Regions from separate parts of the Bacillus sp. EB106-04-04-XG123 genome, predicted to be linked through region 2. Evidence: riboswitches for the same ligand, from Rfam matches in the RefSeq annotation. Region 2 holds a riboswitch; each other region holds the start of a gene.
The links. Region 2 has a riboswitch for thiamine pyrophosphate ahead of tenA (thiaminase II). Riboswitches for the same ligand answer to the same signal wherever they lie in the genome.
Positions count from the first base shown of each region.

Region 1: another riboswitch for thiamine pyrophosphate. It lies ahead of thiC (phosphomethylpyrimidine synthase ThiC); the one in region 2 lies ahead of tenA (thiaminase II).
Region 3: another riboswitch for thiamine pyrophosphate. It lies ahead of tenA (thiaminase II); the one in region 2 lies ahead of tenA (thiaminase II).

Region 1 is NZ_JBYTDZ010000005.1:302,508-312,768, reverse strand. Features, by position in the region: gene AC3WTB_RS16550 (intercompartmental signaling factor BofC) at 1-314, opposite strand, end outside; gene AC3WTB_RS16545 (serine/threonine protein kinase) at 553-1,197, shown strand; gene AC3WTB_RS16540 (hypothetical protein) at 1,231-1,413, opposite strand; gene AC3WTB_RS16535 (hypothetical protein) at 1,605-1,751, shown strand; gene thiC (phosphomethylpyrimidine synthase ThiC) at 1,787-3,547, opposite strand; TPP riboswitch at 3,674-3,782, opposite strand; gene AC3WTB_RS16525 (LysE family transporter) at 4,018-4,650, shown strand; gene AC3WTB_RS16520 (YhcN/YlaJ family sporulation lipoprotein) at 4,696-5,313, opposite strand; gene safA (SafA/ExsA family spore coat assembly protein) at 5,648-6,898, opposite strand; gene nadA (quinolinate synthase NadA) at 7,030-8,139, opposite strand; gene nadC (carboxylating nicotinate-nucleotide diphosphorylase) at 8,126-8,989, opposite strand; gene nadB (L-aspartate oxidase) at 8,971-10,261, opposite strand, start outside.
Region 2 is NZ_JBYTDZ010000001.1:698,758-709,018, forward strand. Features, by position in the region: gene AC3WTB_RS03620 (spore coat protein) at 1-307, shown strand, start outside; gene AC3WTB_RS03625 (CotY/CotZ family spore coat protein) at 454-945, shown strand; gene AC3WTB_RS03630 (CotY/CotZ family spore coat protein) at 1,149-1,592, shown strand; gene AC3WTB_RS03635 (CotO family spore coat protein) at 1,626-2,276, opposite strand; gene fabI (enoyl-ACP reductase FabI) at 2,391-3,167, opposite strand; gene thiD (bifunctional hydroxymethylpyrimidine kinase/phosphomethylpyrimidine kinase) at 3,317-4,123, opposite strand; gene AC3WTB_RS03650 (thiazole biosynthesis adenylyltransferase ThiF) at 4,140-5,156, opposite strand; gene AC3WTB_RS03655 (thiazole synthase) at 5,153-5,920, opposite strand; gene thiS (sulfur carrier protein ThiS) at 5,925-6,128, opposite strand; gene thiO (glycine oxidase ThiO) at 6,125-7,237, opposite strand; gene tenI (thiazole tautomerase TenI) at 7,221-7,838, opposite strand; gene tenA (thiaminase II) at 7,813-8,523, opposite strand; TPP riboswitch at 8,602-8,711, opposite strand; gene AC3WTB_RS03680 (monovalent cation:proton antiporter family protein) at 8,771-10,261, opposite strand, start outside.
Region 3 is NZ_JBYTDZ010000002.1:777,084-787,344, reverse strand. Features, by position in the region: gene AC3WTB_RS09425 (putative quinol monooxygenase) at 1-179, shown strand, start outside; gene AC3WTB_RS09420 (immune inhibitor A domain-containing protein) at 369-2,750, shown strand; gene AC3WTB_RS09415 (ORF6C domain-containing protein) at 2,956-3,210, shown strand; gene AC3WTB_RS09410 (DUF1304 domain-containing protein) at 3,216-3,587, shown strand; gene AC3WTB_RS09405 (hypothetical protein) at 3,622-3,786, opposite strand; gene AC3WTB_RS09400 (type 1 glutamine amidotransferase domain-containing protein) at 4,044-4,700, shown strand; gene AC3WTB_RS09395 (hypothetical protein) at 4,839-5,966, shown strand; TPP riboswitch at 6,023-6,126, shown strand; gene tenA (thiaminase II) at 6,214-6,900, shown strand; gene AC3WTB_RS09385 (ECF transporter S component) at 6,897-7,496, shown strand; gene AC3WTB_RS09380 (ABC transporter ATP-binding protein) at 7,471-9,069, shown strand; gene AC3WTB_RS09375 (energy-coupling factor transporter transmembrane component T family protein) at 9,059-9,793, shown strand; gene AC3WTB_RS09370 (methyl-accepting chemotaxis protein) at 9,944-10,261, shown strand, end outside.

The sequences.
Region 1 (10,261 bases), on a different contig from region 2:
ATCACACCGTCCTCTGATAATCCGATATATCCATTTGCTTTACTTAATGGAGAGATATCATCAATTTGCTTTCTAAAAAGGGCAAAATCCTCTTTTTGTTCTACCAGCGTCCAGCCTTTATACTGCGCCCAGAATGTGTCTTTGTCTTCTAATGATGCCCGGTGTCTTTCAATACTCACATCGCCGTCTAAATAGACTTTTTCAAGCTGGACGGTGATCGAGTTTGACTGCTTTTGCAAGTGTTCTTTCCCTTCCATATCCGCAGCGAAAAAAAGCACACTTGTCATGATAAGTCCTGTAACGAAACATTTCATCTTCACTTTCACTATTTACACCTCTTTAGAACATGAGATCGATGCATGACATATGTAGTTTGACCCATTTTTCTAAACATTAACCACATCGATGATTCAAATGTATGGTAAGAGTCTTTCATTGTATCCTTCATTCGTAAATGTTATGTTTTATACAATCCATTGCTTTATCGGGTGACACGTTTTTTCATCATTCGTTTTTCAGCCGCATAAACTGAAACCAAAGAAGGTGAAGTCAATGTCAGATGTCAAAAGATTAGCCGAATCGATTCAGTATCATGAAGAGAAACGTTTTCATAAGCTTGCCTATAAACCAGCAGAGCTTGAACTGTGCGGCAAAGGAAGAAGTGCCTATGTCTTTTTATATAAAAAAGACGGCAAGAAAATGGCACTAAAAGTCTTTTTCCCTTCTTATCAGCATATTGCCCGCAAAGAGGCTGCCATTTACGAAAAACTTTCTGGTTCGTCTTACTACCCTGAGATTTATGAGTCTGGGGATCAGTATATTTTAATGGAATATATTAAAGGCTACACATTCTATGAATGCCTTACAAAAGGAATTCCTATTAAAAAACAAATGATCAATCAAGTCGATGATGCGCTGGAGGAAGCGCGCGAGAAAGGATTGAATCCTTCTGATATCCATCTGCGCAATCTGATCTTAACAAAAGAAGGACGGATCAGAGTCATTGACGTTGCCAGATTCACACAAACGAAAGCATGTCATCAATGGGATGATTTAAAAGCCGCTTATGCTTATTACCAAAAACCTTTTTTCCCTAAAAAAGCACCGCGTCTGTGGCTTGAAGTGATTGCTTATTTGTATAAAAAGAACTGGCTGTCCCGCGGGCAGCTTAATAATCGAAATGATTTTTCTGCATAACGAAAGCCGCTCTATCTGAGCGGCTTTTTGCTGTTATTCTGTTTCTACATGGATACTATTGACGTTTAATAGATTAATGATTTCATTATTCAGCTTAAACCAATGATTGGCTTCTTCAATTTTTTTATACACATCATAGGTAGCTGGACGTTTGAGCTCGAAATCAAGCACTTCCCCATTGTTCATATGAAATGTTACCTTAAATACTTTCATCATAAGATCACCTTCCACTCTTCTTGTTCGCTGGTCAAATAGATCAGCTCTTTTCATTCATTCTCTATTCAACTCGTTTCCCCTCCTTCTTTCCATTCAAACCCAAGAAGTTTAAATTTTGTTTAAATTCACACAACATATCTATCTCTCATATCTGCAAAGAAGTATATTAGTGAAAAAGGAGGCTGCCCTTGATGAAGCAGAAAGAGAAACGAACATCTCCAGAAAGAAAAACAGTCTTTTTTCATTTAACAGATGCTCTCATTCCGAGTGTGGACATGATGGCATATGCAACAAAGCCATTTTTTCACCTTTTAAGAAAAGCCTTTTCAGCGGTTTGATAAGACCCCGCACAGCATCGTGCGAGGTTCTTTTTTTATGGATGATAAATTTGACTTCCTTGACTGACAAACTCCTTCGCCTTCTTTTCCATCTCTCTTTTCACTTCTTCAGATTGATTGCGGATATCATGAGAAATTTTCATACTGCAAAACTTCGGTCCGCACATCGAGCAAAAGTGAGCGGTTTTAGCGCCTTCGGCAGGCAATGTTTCATCATGGAACGCCAAGGCTCTTTCTGGATCAAGTGACAGGTTGAATTGGTCCCGCCACCTAAATTCAAACCTCGCTTTCGATAAAGCATCATCGCGCTTTTGAGCCGCAGGATGTCCTTTTGCTAGATCAGCAGCATGTGCAGCAATTTTATAGGCGATCACGCCTTCTCTCACATCTTCTTTGTTCGGCAGACCTAAATGCTCTTTTGGCGTTACATAGCACAGCATTGCTGTTCCGTACCAGCCGATCATGGCCGCACCGATCGCGGATGTAATGTGATCATACCCAGGTGCGATATCTGTTGTAAGAGGCCCTAACGTATAAAATGGTGCTTCCTTGCAAATGTCCATTTGCTTGTCCACATTCTCTTTGATTTTATCCATTGGGACATGTCCGGGCCCTTCAATCATTACCTGCACATCATGTTTCCAAGCAATCTCTGTTAACTCACCTAACGTTTCCAGCTCTGCAAACTGCGCCTCATCATTGGCATCAGCAATCGAGCCTGGTCTAAGTCCATCTCCAAGTGAAAAGGCGATATCATATTTTTTCATAATTTCACAAATGTCTTCGAAGTGAGTGTAGAGGAAATTCTCTTGATGATGAGCAAGACACCATCTTGCCATAATTGCACCGCCTCTTGAAACAATTCCAGTCACCCGATCGACAGTGAGCGGAATATATCTTAACAGTACGCCAGCATGAATCGTGAAATAGTCTACACCTTGCTCCGCTTGTTCAATTAATGTGTCCCTGTACACATCCCACGTCAAATCTTCTGCGACTCCATTCACTTTTTCAAGGGCCTGATAGATGGGAACGGTTCCTACTGGGACTGGGCAATTCCGGATGATCCATTCTCTCGTTGTATGAATATCCTTTCCAGTAGACAGATCCATCATTGTATCTGCCCCCCATCTGATCGCCCATGTCATTTTTTCAACCTCTTCATCAATGGATGACGTGACAGCTGAATTGCCAATATTCGCATTGATTTTGACATGAAAATTTCTTCCGATAATCATTGGTTCACTTTCTGGATGGTTAATATTTGAAGGAATGACGGCTCTTCCGCTCGCTACTTCCTCTCTAACGAACTCAGGGCTTAGCTCTTCTCTTATTGCGATAAACTCCATTTCAGGCGTAATGATGCCTTTTTTGGCATAATGCATTTGCGTCACGCGCGCTCCTTGTTTCGCGCGGAGTGGCATATGATGAAAATCAGTCTGGATAGAATGAATAGATTCATTCCCCTTTGAACGGTATCCATTATCCTCCGGTCTTACATGACGCCCTTCATAGTTTTCTGTATCTCCTCTTTCTTCAATCCATGTTGCCCTAAGACGCTTTAACCCCTTTGTGACGTCAATATGAACGTTCTCATCGGTGTACGGTCCACTCGTATCGTATACACGGACTGCTTCATTTTTTATGTTGCCCGCCTCTGTCACAGTATGTGAGAGCGTGATCTCTCTTTTTGGCACTAAGATATCGGGTCTTGATCCTTTCTCATACACCTTATGGCTGCCGTCAAAGCTGGATAACAATGATTGATTGGATGGGACACTTTTCTTTTCTTTCATTTGCTGTTCTCTCCTTTTCTTCTTGTCACCGGACAGGATGGAATCAGCACCAGCAAAAAACCAGGCTCTATTTAAAGAACCTGGTTTCGTCGTCAGAAATAAACATGCATATTATTGATATGATACATGCATCATCTTCAACTTCCCCACGCTGGTACGAGCCAGATCAGGTCCAAAGGGTTAAGAAGCTAAACTTCTCTCTCAGCCCATTTTGCGGGCACCCCTAGTCACTTTTATTGATTTCCACATCAGTGTAGCATAGAGAAATCATGAAGAAAAGAAGATTCAGGAAAATAGTTCCTTTCCCCTACAAGCATTATGGATCATGTTGATATACAGTCTTCTATACATCATCTATCTCACTCATTTCAATTAAATCTGAAATAATCATTGATCCTTTTCTCCTATTATGTATAATTAATCTAAACGGAGAATTTTTATACAATATATTCAAAGGAAGTTCTAGTCGATTGCAAACATTTCTCACATTTATCGTCGTAGGATTCTCAATTGCTCTGCCTGTTGGAGCAATCACGGTTGAAATGACAAAACAGGGACTGAAAAACGGATTTTTTCATGGTTTAACTGTCGGAGCAGGCGGTATGACCATAGACTTATTACTCATCTTGGCTTTATATGCTGGATTTGCTCAGTTTTTATCTTTGCCGTTTGTTCAAATCCCGCTCTGGCTGATTGGAGCTGTATTTTTAATGATTCTTGCATATGATTCCATTAAAAATGCGGATCAAGATATTCATTTAGCAGGAGAAAAGGTCAATAAATCATTCGCGAAAACATATCGAAACGGCTTGCTCGTGGCGGTATCTCCTGGAAATCTTGTGTTCTGGGTTTCTGTTTTTGGTGCTGTACTTGCGGATGCTTATACAAAAACAGATTCATCTGAATTTATGCTGGCTGCCGGCGGTATTTTGGCAGGGATTCTCCTTCATGACATTGGTCTACTCACACTTGTATCCTTAACAAGAAAAGTGATGAATCGGACGATGATCAAGTGGACATCCATTATTGCTGGTATTTTATTATTAGGGTTTGGCTGTTATTTCTTTTACGAATTTTATATAGGCATCAAGGTTTATTTTTAAGAAAAGGCTAAAGTTCGTGATGAACTTTAGCCTTTTTGTGTCAAACTATCGGGTCATGCCTGTTTGTCCTGTTTCAAATTGCGTTCTTCTCATATCTCTAAAGCGTGTGAATGCACCTTCATCTTTCATGACTTGGACTGCTCTTCCATCTGCATAACGAGTCGCTGCTTCTTCTACTTGTGATACGCCTTCTGACGTCAGGCGGCCATCTGATTTAATGGCAATATACACATTCTCATCCGTCACCATGACTTGAGAGTCTGCCACGTGATTCATTTTATTGACGCGGTTGGCAATTTTTCTTGAACGCTGGATGTTCTCTTGTTTATCGTAGCCTGAGAACGACATTTGGTTATGATAGTTCATATCTCCATGACTGTAGCGTCCATCTCCACCTGCAAGAGGCATTCGATCATCGGCTTGAGGACGGGTGCGATAATCAACATTCGTTGTATTCCCACCGTTCATCCCTTCCATGAGTTCAGAAACTGGTCCTTGATGATCTTGGTTATTGTCATCTGCACGGTTATTCGAATGATATCCGACCGGCTGACCTGATTGATTATGCCTTGTATCTACACCTGCATTGTCATTTGTACCACATGCTGTTAACCCAATAGGAAGAAGCACTAATGCGATTGTTTTTTGCCATTTTTGTTTCAAACGAAAAACCCCCTGTACAAATTCAATCTCATGAGCGCGAAACAGGCTCTGTTTTAGCATGTACAGTTAGGAAGAAAATCAAGCTGTCAGTTATAAACAAAAAAAGGAACGATTGAGATCGTTCCTTCTGGTATGGTGACAAAAGGCTAAAATGTTCTTGATTTTAACCTTTTGTCTTCTTTTCAGCGTGATAGAAAACCTATGCATTCTAGGAAGGACGAGCACAGGAGCGGAGCGAATTTGACATTCGTGAGCACCGGAGCGCAGACCTGACAACGAATGCGAGGGTTTGTCTACACGCTGAAAGGAACGATTGAGATCGTTCCTTCTGTCATTAATCCTCTTCTTCCTCCTCCGGCCTTGCAAATACGGATTGACCTGGATATGGCTGCATATATGGCTGAGCTGGATAAGCTCCCATTTGGCCATAAGGAACAGGATTCGGATAATGTCCTGGCCAAGGCTGATGATGCTTCATGCCATCATCACATCCGCAGTCTTCCTTGCCGTATGCGGCATTTGAGACGTTTGGATAAAAGCCTTGATTTACGTTAGCATTTGCATTGGCGTTTGAATGCATATGGTGAGGCCAGTGATGTCCGTCGTTTGCATGGTGCTCATGATTTTCCCCGTAGTAAGCAGGCGCTTGATACGCAGGATAATATGGATGAGCCGGGTATGGATATGGCATCATATGATGGTGATAATATGGCTGGATAGGATAACATAGGCCTGATCCCGGTAAAATTGGCGATGCCGGCACCATTTGCTGCGGATATGGATACATCGCTGGCATGTAATGACCATGACCATAGCCAAAATAAGGATCATATGGTTCATGATGATGATGCTGGTGATGATGCTCGTTATTTTCAGCCGCTCCTCCTACCGCTGCCCCTCCCACATTTGGCATTTGCGGGAAGTTAGGAAGGTTTGGGTAATTGCCATGCTCCATGTCTTTTCCCTCCTCTTTTTGATGCGGAATATGAATAAACGGGTCATATCCCTTTGCCACTTCATCTTTTAAATGACCTTTATTTTCATGATGAAAATGGTCCTTGTGATCTTTATGTTCCTTATTTTCATGATGGAAATGACCCTTGTTATCTTTATGGTCTTTATTCTCATGATGAAAATGATCTTTGTGATCTTTTTTCTCGTGAACGTGATCTTTTTTCTCATAATGATCTTTTTTGGGAGGAGGCGTAAATGGCTGGTAGAGATTGGTCTGATAATAGTTCACATCGACTTGTGGAAAAACTGGCTGCTCGATCTTTGGCACTGGCGGTACATAAGGTACCGGTTCATTTGGCTTTTCCTTCGGTTTTGTATCTTGCACTTGCACGACATCTTTTGGCTTTTCTTTCACATACGGATGTTCTTTCGTTTTTGGCATTTCTTTTGATTTGTGATGATCTGTTTTCACAGGAACACCACTAGATGGAATTTTAATTTTCATACCCGGCATGATCAAATCAGGATTACTGAGCTGAGAATTTAGTTTTTTCAATTCTTGAAAGTCGACTCCGTATTTCTTTGAAATTTTCCAAAGGGAGTCTCCTTTTTGCACAATATGAATTTTCAACGTTTTCCCCTCCTATGCAAAACGTGAACGTAACGGTTATGTCAGAAGTACAATATGTTTCAACATAAATTTATGCCTATTTACAAGCCGATATGATAAAAACTTGTTTTCTGATAGGAGGGGCTGAATCATTATTTAATGGCGAGCATTTTCTCGAGTGCAAGCAAAGCGTCTTTCGTGATGTCTTCATTGACCTGTATCAACCCGACCGGCTGACCCTTTTCAATGCTTTCAAGTGACCATAGCAAATGAGGCAGATCAATCCGGTTCATCGTCAAGCATGGACACATATCTGGGTTAAGGGATTCAATTTGTTTATCTGGGTGCTGCGCTATGATCCGTTTGACTAAATTCATCTCTGTTCCAATCGCCCACTTGCTGCCTGCAGGCGCCTGTTTGATCGTATCAATAATAAATTTCGTTGAACCTGCTAAGTCAGAAGCCCTTACAACCTCATGCGTGCATTCAGGATGGACAAGAATTTGAATGTCACGGTCTTTTTTTCTCATTTCTTCTATATTCCGAACGGTAAACTTCTCATGTACGGAGCAATGGCCTTTCCATAAAATCATCTTGATTCGGGAAAGCGGCTGATCGGTAATGAGCTTTTCTTCTATCTGATCCCAGACAGCCATTTCTTCTAGCGGAATCCCTAAATCAAAAGCCGTATTACGCCCTAGGTGCTGATCAGGGAGAAACAGGATCCGCTCTTTTTGCGTCAGCGCCCACTCGAGTACTTTTTTAGCGTTTGACGAAGTAACAGTCGCCCCGCCATGCTTGCCGACAAATGCTTTAATATCTGCTGTTGAATTGACATACGTAAGCGGAAGTATTGTATCTCCAAACAGATCAGTGAGCTGCTCCCATGCTCTGTCTGTTTGTTTCATGTTTGCCATATCTGCCATGGAACAGCCTGCCCTCATATCTGGCAATACGACGCTTTGATTCTTGTTTGACAGCATATCTGCCGTTTCTGCCATAAAGTGAACACCGCAGAACACAATGTATTCAGCCTCGTGATTGTCGGCCGCTATTTGTGCCAGCTGCAATGAATCTCCTGTTGCATCTGCAAATTCGATGACCTCATCCTTTTGATAATGATGGCCCGGTATAAAAAGCTTTGAGCCAAAAGCCCGCTTGATTTCTAACACTCGTTGCTTCATCTCATCTTCAGAGCGGTGTTTATATTCATCTGGCATCATGGCCGCATGTTGATTGGCTAATACATTAAGCATGGACATGAGTTGTTCCCCCTTTATGACTGAATTCCATATTCATACTAAAATCAAATGCTGGAGCTGAATGCGTGAGAAAACCAAGTGAAATCAAGTCGACTCCTGTCCCCCTGTAGCTTGGCAATGTCTCTAGCGTAATGCCCCCTGAAGCCTCTGTCAGAATAAACTCTGGCGTCATTTGTTTAAAACGTTTAACCTCGTCCGGAGAGCAGTTATCAAACATGATGACATCCGCTTTTGCATCAATGGCTTCCATTAGCTGCGTTTCTGATTCAATTTCCACTTCAATTTTCACCATATGACCGGCATATGCTCTTGCTTTCTCTACTGCTTCACGAATAGAGCCGCATGCGGCAATATGATTATCTTTAATCATCACCCCATCTGATAAGCCAAAGCGATGATTCTTTCCACCGCCTGTCTTCACTGCGTATTTCTCTAACATACGCAAGCCGGGTGTCGTTTTTCTCGTATCACAAATCGTAATAGACGGGTCACCTAATCGCTGCACCGCCTCATGTGTTAAAGTGGCGATACCTGTCATTCGCTGCAATAGATTTAAAATGACCCGTTCTCCTTTTAATAAGTCGTTGACTGAGCCCTTTATTTTCGCCAGTACAGCGCCTGAATGAATCCAATCACCTTCTTGAAAAAACAGCTCAGTTTGAATCTGTTCATTCAACAGGCGGTACCCTATATCAATCAGTTGTGATCCTGCCAATACACCAGATTGTTTCGCAATGATAAGAGCTGTTCCTTTCTTGTCTCCAAAGATGGCATCAGCTGATACATCTCCAAAGCCAATATCCTCTGTGAAAAAATGAGTGAGCATTTGTTTTAACTGTAAACGTTCCATTTGGCACCGATCCTTTCATTTTTCATGATATGAATATGACCTTTTTCATGAACAATCTGCCTGCCCTGCCACAACGCATCACTTCGCTCTGGATAATCCATTCGATAATGGCCGCCTCTGCTTTCTGTACGGAGTAATGCAGATTTAGCAAGGCAAACCGCTAATGCCCATTGATTGCTTAATTCGATCTGTTCATTTGTGATATCCTTCACATTAATTTGCTGAAAAGTGACATGCTGTAACGTATGAAGCAAAGTCTGCAAGCCCTTTTCATCTCTCACAATGGCTGCAAATGTAGTCATCCATTGTCTCAGCTGATCCTTTGAAATCATTGGAACCGTCCATATTTCTTGAATAGAAAAAGGTGGACTTGTTTCTTTCTGTTTAGGCAGCTGTTCAATTCTTTGTGCTGCTTTGCTGCCTAATACGAGACCTTCCAGAAGAGAATTACTCGCCAATCGATTCGCACCGTGTAAGCCAGTGCAGGCTGCTTCTCCAATGGCAAATAGCGCTGGAACAGTCGTTTCTCCATATTCATTGACGCTGATACCGCCCATTAAAAAGTGCATACCTGGGGAAATTGGCAGCCTGCCGCTCGCCATATCGACACCTGCACGCTGACACATCGCATCTATTGCTGGAAAACGAGCTGAAAAATGCGGAATAGCATGGATGTTAAGATACAATTGATGGCCTAATTGCTGCTCATGAAAAATAGCTCTAGCGACCACATCTCTAGGTGCTAAATCAGCTTGTGGGTGAATCCCTTTCATGATCCGCCTGCCTGTTTCATCTTCTAAATAAGCTCCCTCTCCCCGTACTGCCTCTGAAATGAGACCAACTGCTTTTCCATCGATTGTCAAAAGAGTTGGATGGAATTGAACAAATTCGAGATCCACTAATTGCGCACCTGCTCGATAGGCCATCATCAGTCCTTCTCCTGTGACAGAAGGATCATTTGTGTTTGTCTCATATAGGGAGCCGCAGCCACCTGTTGATAAAACAACGGCATCTGCGGTCATTGTTTGTACGTGTCCTGTCTCGTCTTTCCATACAACACCCTTGCATGTCCCTTCATGAACCAATAGTTCAATGACATGATGATACTCGTATAAATGAATATGTGAGCCGAGCTGACTTTTCAGATACTGTACAAGGGTTTTCCCTGTTTGATCTCCTCCTGCATGCAAGATGCGATGAGTGGTGTGTGCCCCCTCTTTGCCTAATTGCGGCTCTCCCGCTTCATCTTGATCAAATGGACAGCCATCTGCT
Region 2 (10,261 bases):
CGTTAGGGACTCTTGTGACATTAACGTATCTTCTGTCGATGCACAGGTTGCAGCATCTATCCAAGTAGCGATTCAAACAGCGATCATCACGATTACAAACATCTCAATCGCAGACGGTGATTTGGCAGACCGCGTCACGCAGGATCTCTTACAAGCTGCTACTCACAAACAAACAAACCGCCAAAAACTTGTCATCGAAAATTCAAGAAACGTTACAGTATCTACAATCGATGCGGACATCTCTATCGCAATCCAAACACTTACACAAACTCTTGTTGCGACAATCGTTGCAATCGGCATCCTCTAATGTCCAAAAGCAGAGCGAAAAGCTCTGCTTTTCCTTTTATAAAAATACAACAAATATAAATGGTCATTTACCCACACCAACTAGAGGGCGCATACATATGTTGTTAAGGACTAAAGTCAAATACCTTGTTAAAGGAGCTGAAATCCATGAGCTGCGGAAAACACCATGGCCGACATGATGAAAACTGTGTATGCGATGCGGTTGATAAGATTTTAGCAGAGCAGGAAGCTGTAGAAGATAAATGTCCTACGAGCTGCTACAGTAATTTATTAAGCCCAACAGTTTCTGGAAAAGATACGATTCCGTTTTTACTTTTTGATAAAAAGGGCGGGTTGTTCTCTACTTTCGGAAACATTGGAGGATTCGTTGACGATTGCCAATGCTTCGAATCCATTTTCTTCCGGGTTGAAAAATTACACGACTGCTGTGCTACGTTATCTGTATTAAGACCTGTTGATGTACACGGACATACGCTAAGCGTGTGTCACCCTTGTGATCCTGACTTCTTTGGTCTAGAAAAAACGGACTTTTGTATTGAGGTTGATTTAAACTGCTTCTGCGCAATCCAATGCTTAAACCCAGAGCTTGTCGACAGAGTCATGCCATCGAAAGATAAAAAGCATCATCACCACGGCTAAATCAACAGGCCGATCATCTAACTTGTCATGAGTCAAAGCATCCCCTTCCTTACGAATGACAGCCAATTATGCGGAGCAGGCAGCATAAGAAGCGGCCGCTTCCGCATTGGTTAAAAGTAGATGCACGAACCGGCAAAAATAGCTTGTAGATGATAACAGTGCTCAAACACTCAAACAAATTTCCTAGTATAGGAGGGTTGAATATGAGCCGCAAACATTCATGGAACTGTGTAGCAGAGGCTGTTGAAAACATTCACGACTTACAAAATGCCGTCGAAGAAGATTGCCCGACCAGCTGTTACAGCAATCTCCTTTCTCCATCACATTCTTTAGGTGACACTGTCCCATTTGTTCTCTTTACATCCAAATCAAAACCATTCGTCGCATTCGGAAATGTCGGAGAAGTAGATCCAGGCCCTTGCTTCAGCACTGCATTTTTCAGAGTCGAACACATCTCTGATCACTGCGCAACTCTCAGCTTGCTTATCGCATTTGACAAAGACCGTCATATTTTAGATTTTACAGATAAAGATTCCTTATGTGATGTGTTCCGATTAGAAAAATCAAAATATTGCATTGAAGTAGACCTTGACTGCTTCTGCGCAATCGAATGCCTAAACCCAAGACTCATCAACCGTAACTGCTAAAAAAAAAGTCCCTATATGGGACTTTTTTCTTTGTTAAAAACCAAGCGGGTGGATGGAAGAAATCTCAGCAATCACTAATTCGACTGGATTCCCCCCGCCTGCTGTACGAATGATCACAGTATCGTCTTTTCGATCCATGATGATTCCTCTATATGTTTTACCATCAGCTTCAATCAGACAAAGAGCCCTTGGCATATTATGAGGCAGTCTTGTGAGAAAATCGACTTTTTCATCAATACTCATCTGACTTAAAGGCTTTTTCACTCGTTTTCTTCTTGGTTCTTCTTTTGTTTCATGAAAGACACCTTCTAGCTGGTTTCCTTCTTCTTGCTGAAGCTCTTGCTTTTGTATGAGCTCTGGTTCTTGTATGTTCTCTTGTTCCTGTGCAAGCTCAGCCTCTTGTGCGATATCTTGTTCTTCTGTAAATTCGGCTTCTTGTTTTATATCTCGATCTTGCTGGTGTTCAGGCGGCTCGACTTCTTTTTTCTGCTCTATTTCTTGAATCGCAGGCTCCTGCTGCGTGCTTTCTTCGATCTCGCCTTTTGCATTGTGATCACTTTCTGGCTGTTTTTCTGATTTTTTTCGCTTTCTCACAATATTTTGCATGGCCGGCTTTGATTCATGATAGCTCGGCTGAACAATATACATCAGCGGCTTTTGATTCTCATCACCTTTATTTGACATACTAATCCCTCCCGAATGATTCATTCCTTATATATATGAACGGAGGGCTCAAATCAGAAGAAAAATAAAAAAACAGCATACCCTTCTTCGGTATGCTGCAAATCATGTATTCGTTTAGCGGGCAATGATATGGAAGCCAGAATCAACATGCAGATTCTCACCTGTCATGCCGCGAGATAGATCACTGAATAAGAATAGAGCTGTATCGCCAACCTCTTCAGGAGTTGTTGTACGACGAAGCGGTGCACGCTCTTCAATATCCTTCAGAATGGTATTAAAGCCGCTGATGCCTTTTGCAGATAACGTACGAATTGGACCAGCAGAAATACTGTTCACGCGGATGCCTTCTGCGCCTAAATCAGCTGCTAAATATTTCACACTTGCTTCAAGTGATGCTTTCGCTACACCCATTACGTTGTAGTTAGATACAACACGCTCTCCGCCTAGGTATGTAAGCGTCACAATGCTTCCACCCTCTGTCATTAATGGACGTGCTGCTTTTGCTACAGCAGTTAATGAGTATGCACTAATGTTGTGCGCCAAAAGGAAACCTTCACGATTCGTGTTCAAGTATTCGCCAACAAGCTCTTCCTTATTTGCAAATGCAATGGCATGCGCAACGCCATGAATGACTTGTACTTTTTCTTTAATTTCAGCAAAACATTTTTCGATTTCTTCATCACTTGTCACATCACACGGAAGAATAATTGAATCATCACGCTCAAGTGTGCTTGCAAGCTCTTTTACCGATTCAGCAAGACGATCTCCAACATAAGTAAAAATCAAACGAGCTCCAGCTTCATGAAGTGAACGGGCAATTCCCCAAGCGATGCTTCGTTTATTGGCAACACCCATCACCACGATATTACGGCCTTCTAAAGAAAAGTTCATATGTAATAAAGCCTCCTATTTTTTCAAGACATAGTATTAGTACCTGATCATAATATTATCACAGATCATAAGAGAATGACAATTTCCTCTGAAAGAAAGTTTCATTTTCGCAAAAAAACCGCCCTCACAAGGAAGGCGGTTCGATTCCCTTAACGTTTGATTCTGTTTTGCTGATAAGCAAAATGGTTCGTAGGCCCGTGTCCAGATCCAATTCGTAAAGGGAATTTGATCGCTTCATGGACAAAGCTTTCTGCTGTTTCAAAGGCTTCCTTTATCGAATAACCTTTCGCAATTTCAGCTGTTAATGCTGCTGCAAACGTGCAGCCTGTGCCATGTGTATGTGGTGTATCGATATGTTCATTTGTGATTTCAATAAAGCCTTTTCCATCATACAGCAGGTCTGTAATCATCCCATCAGATGGACCATGTCCGCCTTTGATCACGACATGTTTCGTACCGAGCTCATAAAGGCGCTCTGCTGCCAGATAGCGATCCTCTTTCGTCTGAATACGTATACCTGACAGTACTTCTGCCTCAGGAAGATTCGGCGTTACAGCATAGCTCACAGGCAGCAAGTGTGTTTTCATCGCAGAGACCGCATCTTCATTTAATAAAGAGGCTCCTCCTTTTGCAATCATGACTGGATCTACAATCAGCTTCATATCATATTGAACCGTTTTTTCAGCTACGATCTTGATCATGTCTGCACTCCACAGCATCCCTGTTTTGACGGCATCTGGCAGTAAATCTTCTGCCACTGCATCTATTTGACGCTCTAACGCCTCAATTGAAAGCGGGTAAATCCCGTGAACACCTAGTGTGTTTTGCGCAGTAATCGCTGTGATTGCAGACATTCCATACACACCGAGCTCCTGAAAAGTTTTCAAATCTGCCTGAATGCCTGCTCCGCCGCCAGAATCAGAACCTGCGATTGTGAATGCTTTTTTGATCGTCATTTCTTCACACCTCTCATTAGCCAATCCATTGATGATAAATAGTTCTTGCTTTGGCAATATCATTGGTTCCATGAACAAGCGCTCTGCCATCTTTAAATAAGACAAGCTTAAATTCATCCTTTTGACATGAAAGCAAATATGGATTTTCAAGCACATCCATCCCTGCTTTCTTTAACCGAAGAGCTACTTCATGTAAAGGCGGCGGGGTTTCTGCTGCACTGCGGATTTGTACCGTATTGCGGCCGCATAGTACATCTGCCTTCGCTCTCTTGTCATCATATGAAAGAAATGGATACGTCTTCAGTCCACAGCTTGGACATTGCTTCTTCTTTAAAGATGCGGCCGACCGAATGTCAGACCGTTCATTTTTCCATAAATCGAAGGATTTTAATATTGGCGTGACTTGATGTCCTGTTAAATATTTAAGTGCATCTGCCACTTGATATGCGGCCACCTGCTGCACAACTGGACTAATGATACCTGCTGTATCACATGTCATGCCTTGTGCAGGTAAATGTTCAAGCAGACAGTGTAAACACGGCGTCTCACCAGGAATCACAGTAAATTGAATGCCATAACTGGCTACACAGGCCCCATAAAGGAACGGAATTTGATGTTTGACAGCGGCATCATTTGCAATCATTCTTACCTCAAAATTATCCGCTGCATCGACAATGATCGAAGCCCCGCTGACCAGTTCGTCAATATTGTGAGCAGTCACATCAATCACGATTCCTTTGACGTACACGTCACTGTTTACTTGCTTGAGTCTTTTTTCAGCCGCCACAGCCTTTGGCAGCCGATCCTTCACGTCTTGCTCCGTGTAAAGCTGCTGGCGCTGAAGGTTGCTCCATTCAATATAATCTCGGTCCAAAATGGTGACAGATCCAACGCCGGCACGAACGAGCATTTCTGCACTAGCCGTTCCAAGTGCCCCCGCTCCAATAATGACCGCCTTTGATTCATTTAGCCGCTTTTGTCCCTCTGTTCCAATTGGCTGAAAAAGCTCTTGGCGTGAATAACGAGTGCTCAAAATGACGGCATTCCTTCCTGTGGACTGCTCGCTGTCCCATAGTTTTTCAGGGGAATACGTCCTGCCTCATAGCCTAGTCTTCCTGATTCAATCGCCAGTTTCATTGCTTTTGCCATTTTCACAGGATCCTTTGCACCAGAGACAGCGGTATTTAGTAATACTGCGTCAGCTCCAAGCTCCATCGCATAAGCTGCATCCTTTGGAGAGCCTACGCCAGCATCAATAATGACCGGCACCTTCGCCTGTTCGATAATAAATGAGAGATTCAAAGGATTTAGTAAGCCTTGGCCTGAACCAATCGGAGAAGCACCTGGCATGATGGCGTGGACACCGAGTTCTTCTAATTTTCTTGCGAGCACCACATCATCAGATGTATATGGCAGCACGATAAACCCTTCTTCGAGCAGCATTTCAGATGCTTTTAATGTTTCAACTGGATCTGGCAAAAGAGACCTTGAACAGCCAATGACTTCTACCTTGATCATGTCACACAGACCAGAAGCCTTTGCTAAACGGGCAATACGCACTGCCTCTTCTGCTGTACTTGCACCAGCTGTATTCGGAAGCAGTGTATATCTTGATAAATCAAGCTGCTCCAGAAAATTAGGCTGAGATGCTTCGAATATGTTCATTCTTCTGACAGCAAAGGTTAAAATTTCGGCTTCCGATACGTTCACCGCTTCTTTTTGAACCTCAAATGATGGGTACTTCCCTGTTCCGAGTAATAGTCTTGATGTGAATGTTTTTCCGCCAATGTGCAGCATTGGATCATCCTCCTCCTACAAAATGAACGATTTCAATCGTGTCATTTGGTTGAATGACTACTTGTTGAAACGCTTCTTTATCAATAATTTCTTGGTTCTTTTCAACGATCACCACACGGTTTTCAAGCTGATAGGCTGATAGCAGATCATAGATCGTTCCATTCTCTTGATCGAAGTCAACGATTCTGCCATTCAATTGAATCTTCATACGAATAGTGCCTCCTTTCGTCCAATACGAAATGCGTGAAGCCATTCCTCTTTGACCGGTTTGTCTAATATGAGGTCACGAATGATTTCTCCAGTAATCGGCGCAAGTAAAATGCCATTCCTGTAATGCCCTGCAGCAAAAAGAATACGCTTGTCTTCTGGATGTCTTCCGATATAGGGATGCCGGTCGTTTGTCGCCGGACGAAGGCCTGCCCAGCACTCTTCAATCGGCATCTCTTTAATAGAAGGCATAAGCTGAGACGCCTTTTGAATCACAGTTTCCACTCCGCCAAGCGTTGGAACAGCCTGCCACTCGTTTGGCTTCATCGTTGCACCGATAACAAGCTTTCCGCTATCTCGCTGAACGATATAACAATGATCATGATAAATGGTGTGTGCGAGCGCTGGACCGTTATTCCATACAGACACACATTCTCCTTTTACTGGATAAAGAGAATGCGATAATCCGAGCTCTTCAAAAAAACGGCCAGACCATACACCACTTGCAACTGTCAGGTCATCACATGTGAATGTGCCCTTCGTTGTTCTGACAGTTAACACTTCTTTGTCCCGCTTCACTTCGATCACAGGTGTACACTCTTTCACATCTGCTCCGTACCGGACCGCCGCCTGCCACAAAGCCCTGCATACAGCGTAAGGCTCCACATGCACATCCTCTTCAATCAAACCTGCTCCCAGCATGTGATCTGTTACTTGAGGCATGCATTTTTTTACGCTGCTTGCGTCAAGCCACTTAAATGTAGACAAATGCTGCATCCGGCAAAGGGCCTGCTTCTCTTCTTCAGTAAAGGCGACCTTCATAATGCCGCCTGCTGAAGTCCGAATATCAATGCCTGATTCATGCAAAAGATCGACCTTTAATTTTTCGTATAATGCCTGGCTTGCTCTGCCTGCCTGAAAGAAAATATCCTCATGCCCCTCTCCTTCAGCATGTGCACCGAGCATCCCGGCAGCCGCACTTGTCGTTTGCTTCCCTATCTCATTCGCTTCAAATAAGACCACCTGTTTTCCTGCTTTTGCAAGGTGATAGGCGATTGACATCCCTATGATTCCACCACCAATGATTGCAACGTCATAATGCTTTTTCATAAGGATTCTCCTTTACCTTTTCAGAAAATGCTTGTGCCATCATACGCGGCTGATGATGAGTAAATATCCCAGACATGACAGCGATTCCTTTCACATGAGCATGTTTCAATTCTGGAACTCGTTCTGGGGTCATCCCGCCGATGGCCACCACTGGAATTGTTAGTGCAGAAGTCAGTTCTTTCACAAGCTGTACACCTCTTGCCTGGAGTCCTGGTTTACAAGAGGTGTCATATACGTGCCCAAACATGACATACTCTGCTCCATTTTTCTCTGCTGCTTTCGCTTCTTCTATCGAATGGACGGACACCCCTGCATGAAGGTGAGGGAATTTTCTTCGCAGCTCCTTCGGCGAAAAGCTATGGCCCGGAAGATGCACCCTGTGAATATTGGTTAGCAGCGCCACGTCTACTCGGTCATTGATCACGAGCTTTTCTTTCGGTACACCTTCTAAAAGGAGATTCTTCACGAGATCAACAAGCTCACCTGCTGTTTTAGACCGTTCCCGAATATGAATAAAATCCACTTCAGACGCAATGGCTTTTATTTGTTTGATCAGTTCACCCGCAGGAAGCGAATCATTTGTCACTGCGTGGAGTTCCATTTGCACCAACCCCATCTAAGCATGCTGTTTGCCACAATTCTTTTTGATACGCCATCTCCCAAAAGTGATATTCGTAATAGCTTGAAATCACAAAATTTTCTTTCATATTGGCGCGTACATGTTCTGGTGCTTTTTCTGCTAGTTCATCAAAGCGGTTCACCTGTTCGAAAACGAGTTCCTTAAACCAATCGCCTCCATATGTCAAAATCCATTCTTGGTAAATTGGATGGTCAGGTGTTGTTTGTTTCAGCTTTTCACCTACCTCATAATAGAGCCAGTAACACGGTAATAACGCGGCTAAAATCTCTTCAAACCGTCCGCTTTTTACAGACCGGTACATATGAGAGGTATACGCATAAGCAGTCGGGGAAGGCTTAAAGTTCTCAATGGCTTCATCAGAAATTTGCAGAAGCTCTGTAAATTTCCTATGCAGGGACAGCTCTGCTTCATACGTGCCCTGGGCATGATACGCCATTCTGCCCGTCGTATGTAAGTCCTCACTAATCGCCGCTCCATATGCCTGCACCTTTGCAAAATGAGTTAAATAATACGAATCCTGCATCACGTAATAAGTGAAACGATCGAGTGAAAGTGTGCCATCCCCAATCCCTTTGACAAAAGGATGCGTAAAGCTTCCATTCCACCATGTTGCTGCAGCCTCTTTACATTCTGTTGAAAACGTCATGTTCCTCTCCTCCTGTTTTTCCATATAAAAAAGCCACTTTCCGCGTGGAAAGTGGCTTGGAATTTGTAAAAAGCATAGTCAAAAACCGCACCACTTCCCTACGCAGGTATGAACCTGTTCAGGTAATGAGGGTCTAAAAGTCGACACTTTTATCTCAGCCCTTTTAAAGGACTCCCCTAGTGGATCAAATATATGATGTTGTACCTCTATCTTAATCAGGAATTGTTCATTGGTCAAGCGTTCATTGTCATTCTAATTGCGCTCTTAGTCCTGCCACATACTCCCTGGAGCCCGATACAAGCACACGGTCGCCGCTTCTAAGTGTCGTATCTCCATGCGGTACTAAGCTGTCTACTCCTCTGAAAATACGGACAAATACCAAGTCACCGGTGAAAGGAAATTCTCTCAGCATGACATTATGATAACGATGATTGTTCATTTGAATTTGATACAAAGAAGAATCCTCATTTGTTAGCAATCGAATCGCATCAGGTGCTTCAATCAAAGCTCTTAGCACCGTTTTAGATGAAAGGAAAGTAGAAAACGTATCAATGCCCGCTTCCTTCAATGTCAGCTCTGCCTCAGCTTTGTTGACACTTGCAATGACTTGTTTTGAACCTTCTTCTTTTGCAAATAAAGCAATTTCCTTATTTTTTGTCTCACTGCCTGTTGCGACGACAAGGACATCCTCTTGGCCGACGCCAGCCTTTCTCAGCGTCTCATCGTCGTATTGTTCAATTGATTCGACTTCAAAGATAGAGTCTGCCAGCAGTGCTTCCTTATTTTCTTGAAACACATGCAAAATCCGAATGTCATATTCATCCTGATGCAAATCAAGTGTGACAGGTAAGGTCAGCTGATTTGCACCAATAAAGGTCACACGCTTCTTATGGCTCGCCGCTTGTTCTTTTTTAAAGAGCGCTTTAAACCAAACAGGTGTTAAAATACTCGTTAGCACAGCAACTAAAATCAGCGCTCCAGACATTTTATGATCAATGACACCGAGCCGCTCACCAATCGTCGCAGCTGCAATGACGAGAGATAACGTTGAAGTTAATAAAAAGCCGGAGCCGATGACCTTATTCATGTCATACCATTTTTTCAAATAAAGAATTGGGATGAGCTTACTGATAAGCAACGCAATAAACAGCAGCGGAATCATGATCATAATCGTCGGATCCTTAAACAGTGCCCATATATTCAGATCCACTCCGACCATCACAAAAAAGATCGGGATTAAAAATCCGTAGCCAAATGAATCCAGCTGCTGAACGAGCTCTTTATTTGGCGAAAGAAGGGACACAAGTACGCCAGCTAAAAACGCCCCAAGAATATTTTCAGCCCCGAGTGATTCAGATAAGGCAACTAAGACTATAATGAGAGTAAAGATTGCCCTTGTCCCAATTTGCACGGTTCCTTTTGACATCGACTGAAAAATTGACTTTGTCTTAAATACGCGGCCAAATAAATAAAGAAGAATGCCTGCAGCAAATAATAAGAGCAGAAGCCACATGTTCCCTGTTCCATCTCCATAAATGGAGGAAAACACAGCAAGTAAAATCATCGTGACCAAATCAGCAATGACAGCTACAAGCAGAATGATTTGACCGATATTCGTCTGCATCAACTTTTCCTCTTTTAAGGTTGGAACCACTACGCCTAATGAGATGGTAGAGATAATGAGCGTCATTAAAAAGGCATTTTGGATAAACCCTGCGAGTACAAACGCATAGGACAG
Region 3 (10,261 bases), on a different contig from region 2:
AGCTGTTCAAGGATACAGATAAGGAAAATACCTTTTTAATGGTAGAAGTGTGGAAAGATGACGCTGCGGTTCAAAGCCATAATGCAAGTGCTCATTTCCAGGCTTTCGTAGCGAAGGCAAAAGAATTCTTAGCCGCTCCACTTGACGTGGTTGCCTTTCAAGGCCAGCAGCTTTCATAGAAAAACAACAAACACCCTAGGCGATTATCGCCTAGGGTTCTTTTATTTTCGACATATGGTTTCACCCATTTCATTCACGTATTGTGCATTTTCCACAAAATTTCTGAAAATAAAATGTTTTTCGACTTAACTATATTGGAATATGCTAGAATTAGATATTATTTATTACCAAAATAGGGAGGAACCAAAATGAAACAAGGGAAATGGACGAAAATTGCACTAACCGCTGTCCTAAGTTTAGGAACATTGACAGCTTTCAGCACCCCTCTATCTGCCCACACCACAGAAAAATCAACATCCTCTGATGGCGGTCATTATTCAGGTATTCCATTTGACTCAAGTGTCGTAAATGAAGACCGTCTTGTCAAAGCCTTGAAAAAACAAGGAAAGATCAAAAAGAATGCCAATGAGGCAGAAACCCAAAAAGCATTAAAGAACTATCTAAAGAAAAAAGAAGAATCGGCAATGAAACAAAGTGCCAGCACTTTAACAGAAGAGCCTGAATTCCTCAAAGAATACAAACAAGAGGTACATAACAAACTTGCCAAAAAGAAAAAGTTAACGAAGCATAAAGGAAAAGAAGGCAATCAAGTAAAACCGGTCAAAAAGGAAAAGTATAAAGGTGACGTCCGCAATGATAAGGTATTGGTTTTATTAGTAGATTTTAAAGATTATAAGCATAATAGTATCAAAAAAGAAGAGACTGATATGTATTATGACAAGTTTGATCAACAGCATTATCAAGATATGCTTTTCGGAAAAAATGGCTACATCGGTCCAGATGGGAAACGAAAAGTATCCATGAAGCAATATTATGAAAAGCAGTCCGGCGGCAGTTACACAGTCAGTGGAACAGTTGCAGGATGGTATACAGCGAAGCATGAAGCAGCTTATTACGGCGGGAACGTACCTGACGATTCAGGCAGTGACGGCAGACCGCGCGAATTGGTGAAAGAAGCACTCGAAGCAGCAGCAAAAGATCCAAATGTTGATCTCGGCGAGTATGATCAATGGGACCGCTATGATATTGATGGCGACGGTGTTTATAACGAGCCAGACGGCATCATTGACCATCTGATGGTCGTTCATGCCGGTGTAGGTGAAGAAGCAGGCGGCGGACAACTTGGCGCTGATGCGATTTGGTCACACCGCTGGTCACTTGGTGATGTATTTGAAATTCCGGATACTGAATCTGAAGTCGGACAAGGCGGGAAAATAGGCGCATTGGATTACACCATTGAGCCTGAAGATGGCGCAGCCGGTGTGTTTACACATGAATTCGGACATGATCTTGGTCTTCCTGACGAGTACGATACACAGTACACAGGCAACGGAGAGCCCGTTTCTTACTGGTCGATCATGTCAAGCGGAAGCTGGGCAGGTAAAGTTCCTGGTACGGAACCAACAGGCTTTAGCCCATATGCGAAAGAAATGCTTCAAAATCTGCATGGGGGTAACTGGCTTTCTGGACAAACCATCGATGGTAAAACATTAAAGAAAAGCAAAACCGTCTTAATTGATGAAGCAGCAACAAAAGGAACGAACCATGATGCCGTTCGAGTCGATTTACCAGATAAAGAGATTGTCGTCACGACACCTGCTCAAGGAAAATATTCGTACTTCAGCGGAACGGGTGACAATTTGAATGCAACCATGACGACAACAGGTATTGATTTATCAAAAGGAAGCAAAGCAGAGCTGACATTTAAAGCATGGTACGATATTGAAGAAGATTATGATTATGCGTATGTCGAAGTGCGTGAAACAGGGACTGATCAATGGAAGACCATCGCGGGTAACATCACGAATGATCGAAATGAAGCAGGTGCAAACGAAGGCAATGGCATCGATGGAAAATCAGACGGATGGGTAGATGCATCCTTTGACCTGTCTGCTTATGCAGGGAAGAAAATCGACCTGCAATTCCGTTACACAACCGATGCAGGCTATTCACTTCCAGGTTTATTTGTAGATGATCTGAACGTCAAAGCAGATGGAACGAACGTATGGTCAGATGATGCCGAGGATACATCTACTTTTACCTTTAATGGATTCTCAAAATCTAATGGAAAACAATATGCAGCACAATACTATTTACTAGAGTGGCGCTCTTATGCTGATGTCGATAAAGGCTTAAAGCATATTAAACGCGGTGCAAGTCTGATGAGCTATAATAACGGTTTGGTCGTGTGGTTAGTCGATCAATCATACAGTGATAACTGGGTTGGAAAGCATCCGGGGAACGGCTTCCTTGGCGTAGTAGATGCAGATCAGCAAGTATTAAAATGGAGTGACGGTTCCATTGCCGCCACAGGCTTCCAAGTACATGATGCAGCATTCTCTTTGAATCCAAGTACAAAGCTGAATATCGATTATACAGCAACAACGGGCTTAACTTTGCAAGATCGCTACATTCGCCCGACTCGTACATTTAGTGATAAAAAGAACTATGTGAATCCAAACAACCCAGATGCAGGACGCGATGTACCGAACTATGGATTATCCTTTAAAGTCGTTGGACAAAGTAAGGATCGTTCTGTTGGAAAGGTGTTAATTTCGAAAAGTAACTAAATAGAAAGCCGGATTCTACTATTGAATCCGGCTTTTTGATATGTGAGGAAAGGATAATAAGGACACGATTTGGTTTTTAATCGAATGTCTGTTCTTTTTTATTTTGATATCCGAATGAAACCATTATATAATAGAGCCTGGAAGGTTTTTCTTTCAACCATGATTCTTTTAGCTGTTAAAACAAAGGAAAGGATGAGCGTTACCAATGAGTTATGTCACTGCCAAGCAATTAAAGGTGATTCGAGGAACGATGCAGACTTTTTGCAGCCATTTGGAGTATGATGGTCATGGTAAGCTTCATATCAATACCATCATGGCTTTTATTAAAAAGGAATTCGGCGTGAGAAAAATGAAAGACATTCCACAAAGTCGCTTTACAGAAGCGCTAGAATTAATACAAGACTTTGATTTATACACGGATAAAATAGAAATTCGTGACCGTCTATCAGAAAGGAATTAACTAAATTGAATATTTTAGCAATGATTTTAGTAGGAATTGTCGCATTAGAACACATTGTCATCATGTTATTAGAAATGTTTTTTATGGAATCAAAGATGGCGAAGAGATCTTTTAAGCTGCCAGAACACTTGCAAAAAGATCCAAATGTCAAAGTGATGTTTGCTAATCAGGGGCTTTATAACGGGTTTTTAGCAGCAGGACTCATTTGGGGACTCATTCTTGGATCGAATACCGTTGGATATATGATTCAGCTATTTTTCATTCTTTGTGTCATCATCGCAGCAGTATTTGGCGGTGTAACATCCAATAAATCAATTATCATCAAACAAGGAGTACCAGCGCTTCTTGCATTAATTGCACTGATGCTGGCGATCTAATCTTAAATAAAGCCGCCCCTAGTAAGGGCGGCTTTTATCTTTTTCGAAGTCCCATCAAACGAATAATGGATGTCAGACAAAGGGCAACAGCAACGGCCAAAATGATTTTTCCGTACATGACCCCTGTTAGGTTCATCAAAAAGACGGCCAATATAATACAGAGCGTGATGATGATCATCACAATCGAATAGGTTTTCATCTCTTTTTCACTCCTTTAAAAATCCCCTCATGTGCCACGAGAGATCTGTCAATCTTTCCTCATATTATATCACTCAATGACAATTTTACATGAAATTCCCTACCAATAGAATGTGACATATTGATTAGATTTTGAGTCATACCATATTTTTTAGAAAATCGGGTATAACATAAAGAACTGACCCAAAGTCATATTGCTTGATATTTAATTGTGCAAAATATAAAATAACCACAGGATAAATCGAAAGGATGATCAAGATGAGTAAGAAAGTGTTATTAGTATCGACAAGCAGCCCAGAAATGAATGGACATCCAACAGGCTTATGGCTAGAAGAGTTAGCAGAGCCATTTCATATTTTTAAAGAAAATGAACTAGAAGTACAAATTGTCTCTATTCAAGGTGGCACTGTACCAATTGACAAAAATTCAATTCCTGAAGGTGTTCCAGCGCAATATCAAGATGTGTATGAACGACTTCAAGACACAAAGGCGCTTACAGATGTGAATCCAGCTGATTATGACGGCATTTTCTTTGCTGGGGGACACGGCCCTATGATCGACTTTGCGTCTAATCAATTGGTAGCGGATGCGATCTTAGCGGTTTCAGATAAAAATGGTGCGATCGGAGCCGTTTGTCATGGTGTTTCAGCATTCGTTGATGTGAAGGACGAAAATGGCAAATCATTTATCGAAGGCAAAAAAATCACAGGCTTCACCAACGAAGAAGAGGAAGCCGTGCAGCTGACACCAAAGGTTCCATTTTTATTGGAAACAAAACTTCGTGAGCAGGGGGCAGCGTTTGAAAAAGGAGATGCCTTTGCGCCATTTGCTGTCGTTGACGGACAAATCATTACTGGACAAAACCCAGGATCAAGTGCAGAAACAGCACGTTTGTTTGTTAAAACTATTGCATAAAACGATCAAAAACCAGCCGTTACATGCGGCTGGTTTTTTTGTTATAAAAATGTCCCAAAAAAGACCAAAACAATGATTGGAATAATGGTAAAATTATCACAGGGTAAAAAACCCAAAAGAGGAAAAGGGGATGTTCCTGTGAGAGCATTTTATGTCAAAATCACTGCAGCTTTACTGTCTGTTTTACTCATCGCAACAGGTTTGTTTTCACCAGCATTAAAAGCAGAAGAAGCACCAAAATCAAGTGGGAAACAATCACTCCTGACAGAAAAAGCGATTCAGCAAGTGCAAGAGTCGTTTTTGAAGCAGGATGAAGGAACCGCTATCCAACAGAAGCAAGTGAAAAAATCATTTAAAGTGAATAAGAAGAAAGGAATCAGTATCAAACGAAAAGCTGCTAAAGATGGCAAAATGCGCACGTCTGCCGTTCGCTCCATTGATGGACTAGCCATAAATCAATCGGCTGTCTTAACAGAGGAAGACCCAGTTGATTTATGGTTTTTAAGCACATCTTCACCTCAGGCACTCATCAGCCGGATTACTTCTTCAAACCCTGATTATTTCGTTCAATTGTTTGTTGTTGATTATGAAACAGGACAAGCCTACCCAACGGATCTTATTCAACCGGCAGGCAGTCTGCTTGCGTTAAGCAATTTACCAGCGGGTGATTATGCGTTTGGTATTACCAGTGGTGGAGACTTTGGAGACTCATATACATTACAGGTAAATGCCAAAAACCCACCAAATTTCACAGGTGCTGAATCCCTGTCATCAACATTGCAATACTTTGTCGCTACGTATGCCAATGGGGATGTTTTCGCAAATGGTACAAAAGTGTATAACAAACAATCTAAGACCGCCGATTATAAATGGGAGCGTGTATTTTACTTCTCATATGATGGAAAATATGAACAGAGAACTCATTCTGTTGACAGTGTGAAGGTGAAAAGTATTTCGGCACCAGTGTCGTACTCTGCTCCATACGCAAGTTCCTCAGAGGCCATTCTCGTCTACTTAGATGTGGAGACTTTATTTATGTATCATGAATCATCGTTTGCTAGCGGGCAGTACTACCATAGTAGCTTTGTTGATACACTTGGGAAGACAACACCAAGACGCTTAGATATTGATGATATGACAAATTACGGTGATCATATTTTAGCTGTAGATTTAAAAACAGGAAAGCCAATTGATTTCTTCAGTGTGTTGAATTTCTACTATGCTGCAGGAATCGAGAAACTGCCAACAATCAGAACGTTGAATTAAGAAAGGCGGTTGACATCAAATCGCCACATGTGTAGAGTAAAGATAATTAAATGACAAAAGTCCACTAGGGGAGTCATGTATGACTGAGACAAGAGAAAATCTTGGACCCTTTGAACCTGATCTAGTTCGTACTAGCGGAGGGAAGTGGAGCTGGACCTTGTCTTATTCATGATTGAATCGATAAGAAGGCCGCTCCATTTGGGGTGGCTTTTTCATTTATTCAACTGAAGAAGAGGAGGCTTTTTTTATGACATTTTCTACGCAATTAAGGAAAGAAGCAGAACCGTTATTTGAAGCCATTTATCAGCATCCGTTCGTTAGAGGCCTGGCAGCAGGAAAGCTGGAAAAGGAACAGATCATTCATTATGTCAAACAGGATGCAGAATACTTACAAGCATTCATTAAAATTTATGCAGCAGCGCTCAGCAGATGTACAGACAGAGAGGATATTGCGTTTTTTCATCAGCAGATTGCGTTTGTACTAGATAGTGAAACGCACCCTCATCAAAACCTTTGCCGAGTGGCAGGAGTAGCGTATGATGAGCTCCAAGGTGCTTCTTTGGCTCCGAGTGCTCATCACTATATTCATCACATGCTGCAAGTCGCACAGGAAGGTACGCTTGGTGAAATCATCGCTGTCCTGCTTCCATGTCCTTGGACATATTGGGAAATAGGGAAACGAATGCTCACAGATGTGCAGCCAGACCTGTCACATCCGTTTTATGAATGGATCACGTTTTATGGAGGGTTAACCGATTCTGTCACAGGTGAGCTTTGCAAACGGCTCGATCAATTGGCAGAAGCAGCAAGTGAGAAGGAAAAGGAAAAAATGAAACAGCATTTTATCTTAAGCTGCCAGCTCGAGTACAAGTTTTGGGAAATGGCCTTTACTGTTGAAGAGTGGCCAGTTCAACTGGAGGTGCATACATCATGACATGGAAGATGAAAGAAGTCGTCCTTGCCGTGATTTTATCCGTTGCGTGCGGTGTGATCTATTTAGGATGGTCCACACTTTACTTACCGATTACAGCACTTGTTGGCCCAGCAGGAGGCAATATCATGTTTGGAATATGGGTCATTGCCAGTCCAATCGTTGCGTATATCATTCAAAAGCCGGGGGCTGCCCTGATTGCGGAAACAGCTGCCGCGGCTGTGGAATTATTGACAGGCAGCCACTTCGGACTTTCAGCTCTGCTGATTGGTGTATGCCAAGGGCTTGGGGCAGAAATCGCCTTCGCTCTTTTTGGGTATAAACGATACCGCATGTGGACACTGATGCTGTCTGGTGCCTTTGCCGCTATCGGAGCGATGGCGTACAGTCTCGTGGCAAATGGCTTCGGATATTATACGCCTCAAGTTTTACTTATGACGCTTGTGACTCAAATCATTAGTGGAATGATACTTGGCGGATGCCTTGCGAAAGTGGTGGTGGAGGCACTATCCAAAACTGGTGTACTCAATCAATATGCCATCATGAAAGAAAAACGAAATAAAGGTGAACAGCATGAATTCATTTCTCGCGTGCAATGATCTGACTGTCCGTTTTTATGAACAGCCTAAGCCAGTTTTGCATCAAATCTCTCTTACGATTCAAAAAGGGGAAAAGGTGCTTATTTTAGGACCGAGCGGAAGCGGGAAATCCACGCTCATTTCGGTTCTGGCTGGAATCATTCCAGAGCATGTGGAAGCTGACATGCAGGGCGAAGTGGTGTTACAAAGACATACAGGCGTCATGTTTCAAGATCCAGACTCTCAGTTTTGTATGCACCGCGTCAATGAAGAAATTGCCTTTAGCTTAGAGAATCGTTCCGTCCCACGTGAAGAGATGGATGACATCATTCAGCAGCTCATGCAAAAAGTCCAACTGAATGTCGATCCGCATACAGAGATTCACACTTTATCTGGCGGCATGAAGCAGCGATTGGCACTTGCTTGTTTACTAGCATTACAGCCGGATGTTCTATTCTTTGATGAACCAACCGCACAGCTTGACCCGGCAGGTAGAATGGACATATTTCAACTGCTGCAGCAGCTTGCAGCCGATCAGCAGCAAACCATGATTTTTGTAGAGCATGTGCTTGACGGAGTCATCGAATGGATGGATCGGGTGATTTTATTAGATGATCAAGGCAGCATTTTAGCAGATGGAGCTCCAAAAGATGTGCTCGTGACATATGAGGAAGAAATGAAAGAGGCAGGAATTTGGCGGCCAAAATTATTTCCCGAGAAATGGTCCACGATTATTCAAGATCCATTTCATCCACTGAGTCAAACCTTTATGCAAACCTATGAAGCAAGAAAAGCGCAGCATGAAAAAGTGCCGTCAATCGAACGAGAGACAATGATTCGTACAGAAAATCTTCAATTAAGCTACGGGAAAAAAAGGATTATGAGTAACCTTCAGCTTGATATCAAAGCAGGAGATTGGGTGGCGATTATTGGAGAAAATGGGAGCGGAAAAAGTACGTGTCTCAAACATTTGATCCGCTTAGAGCCAGCTAAAAAAGGTCATATTTACTTAAAAGAAACAGACCTTAAAAAATGGTCTGACCGACTACTCTATGAAAAAGCAGGCTTTGTGTTTCAAAATCCGGAGCTTCAATTTATACAAGACACAGTATTCGATGAAATCGCCTTTGGCGGCAGACAGCGAAACTGGCCAGAATCAGTCGTACAAGAAAAAACGGTTCAGCTGCTGAAAGAGTTCGGTTTAGAGAAGCATGCAAAAGCACATCCCTTCACCTTAAGTTTAGGGCAAAAAAGAAGATTGAGTGTTGCCACGATGCTCCTTTTTGATCAAGATGTATTGCTGTTAGATGAACCGACTTTCGGGCAGGATGAAAAAACGGCGAAGGAATTAATGAGGCGTTTAAAAGAGCGGCAGCGCCATGGCACGACCATTGTGATGGTTACACATGATATGGAGCTTGTCGATGAATGTGCCGATCAAGTGCTTCTTTTTCATCAAGGCAAGCATGTATATGATGGCACCCCTTATGATTTATTTTCAAATCAGGAACTTGTCGATGCTTATCAGCTGAGAGCTCCTTTACATTATCGCTATGTGGCAGAAAGAAAGGATGTGCTGACGATTGCAAAGTAATCATTCCTTTCTTTCTACTGTGAATCCAGTCATGAAATTACTCGCTCACTTGCTTGCGATGGGCTGCCTCATGGCGATATCTGATCCTAAAACAACCTTTATCATCTGGCTGTTTGCTCTTGGCATTGGACTTGTTTTAGGTGGATGGAATATGAAGTATCTCATCACAAGGCTTGTCCCTTATCTGCTCTTTTTTATTCTCGTCTTTTGGATGATGGCGGCATTCGGCAAGGGGGATCATACTGTTTGGAAGTGGGCGTGGTTTCATATCACGGAGGAGAGTTTAAGAAATGGTCTCACCATCGCTTTCAGAATGCTTGGATTTGTGACATTTGGCCTCCTTTTTACGTCCACCACAGATTTGACGGCATTTATGATGAGTTTGATTCATCAATGCCGAATGTCCCCAAAATGGGCGTATGGAATGCTTGCCGGGTTCCGGTTTATTCCGTTATTTCAAAGTGAATTAAAACAAATGAAAGCTGCACATAAAATCAGAGGCTACAAGCAAAAAAACAGCTGGAAGGCCTTTATGCGTTATGCATTACCTCTTTTTACGCAGGGCGTACGAAAATCAGAACGCTTAGCGATTGCAATGGAAGCCAGGGGCTTCACAGGGACGAGAGAGCGAACGTATTATCATATCATGAGCACCTCATGGATTGACTATATGTATCTTTTTCTCATCGGTATCAGTGTCTTCATGTGCATTTACCTTGTTTAAAAAACACCCACATTCTCTTGATAGAATGTGGGCTTTTTATATATCTTAGGTCATTTGATTGATATTAGTACACATTACAGGCTGTAATAGATCATATAACGAACCGATAAAGAAGGTGTACTGAGAAAAAGAGAGGATGAACGTAAGCGAATGTCACAGAGAATTGATAACATTATAGACGCTTTACCAATCATTGGACTTGCTATGAGAGAACAGCTAACCTTTTCTGTTTTAGGGAAAGAGAAGGTTCTTTATTATCAGCAACATGGGAATATTGATTTAGGATTTAAAGCTGGTGATACAGTAGATCCTGGATTCCAAAACTTTGCGATGCTGAAAAATGGGAGAGAACCATCGTTTATCCAAATTCCGAAAGAAGTATACGGGATTCCAATGGATATCGTAGCCGTTCCAATTACTGATGAATCAGGTCAAGTGGTTGCTGCCTTCTGTGTGGCCTATGACCAA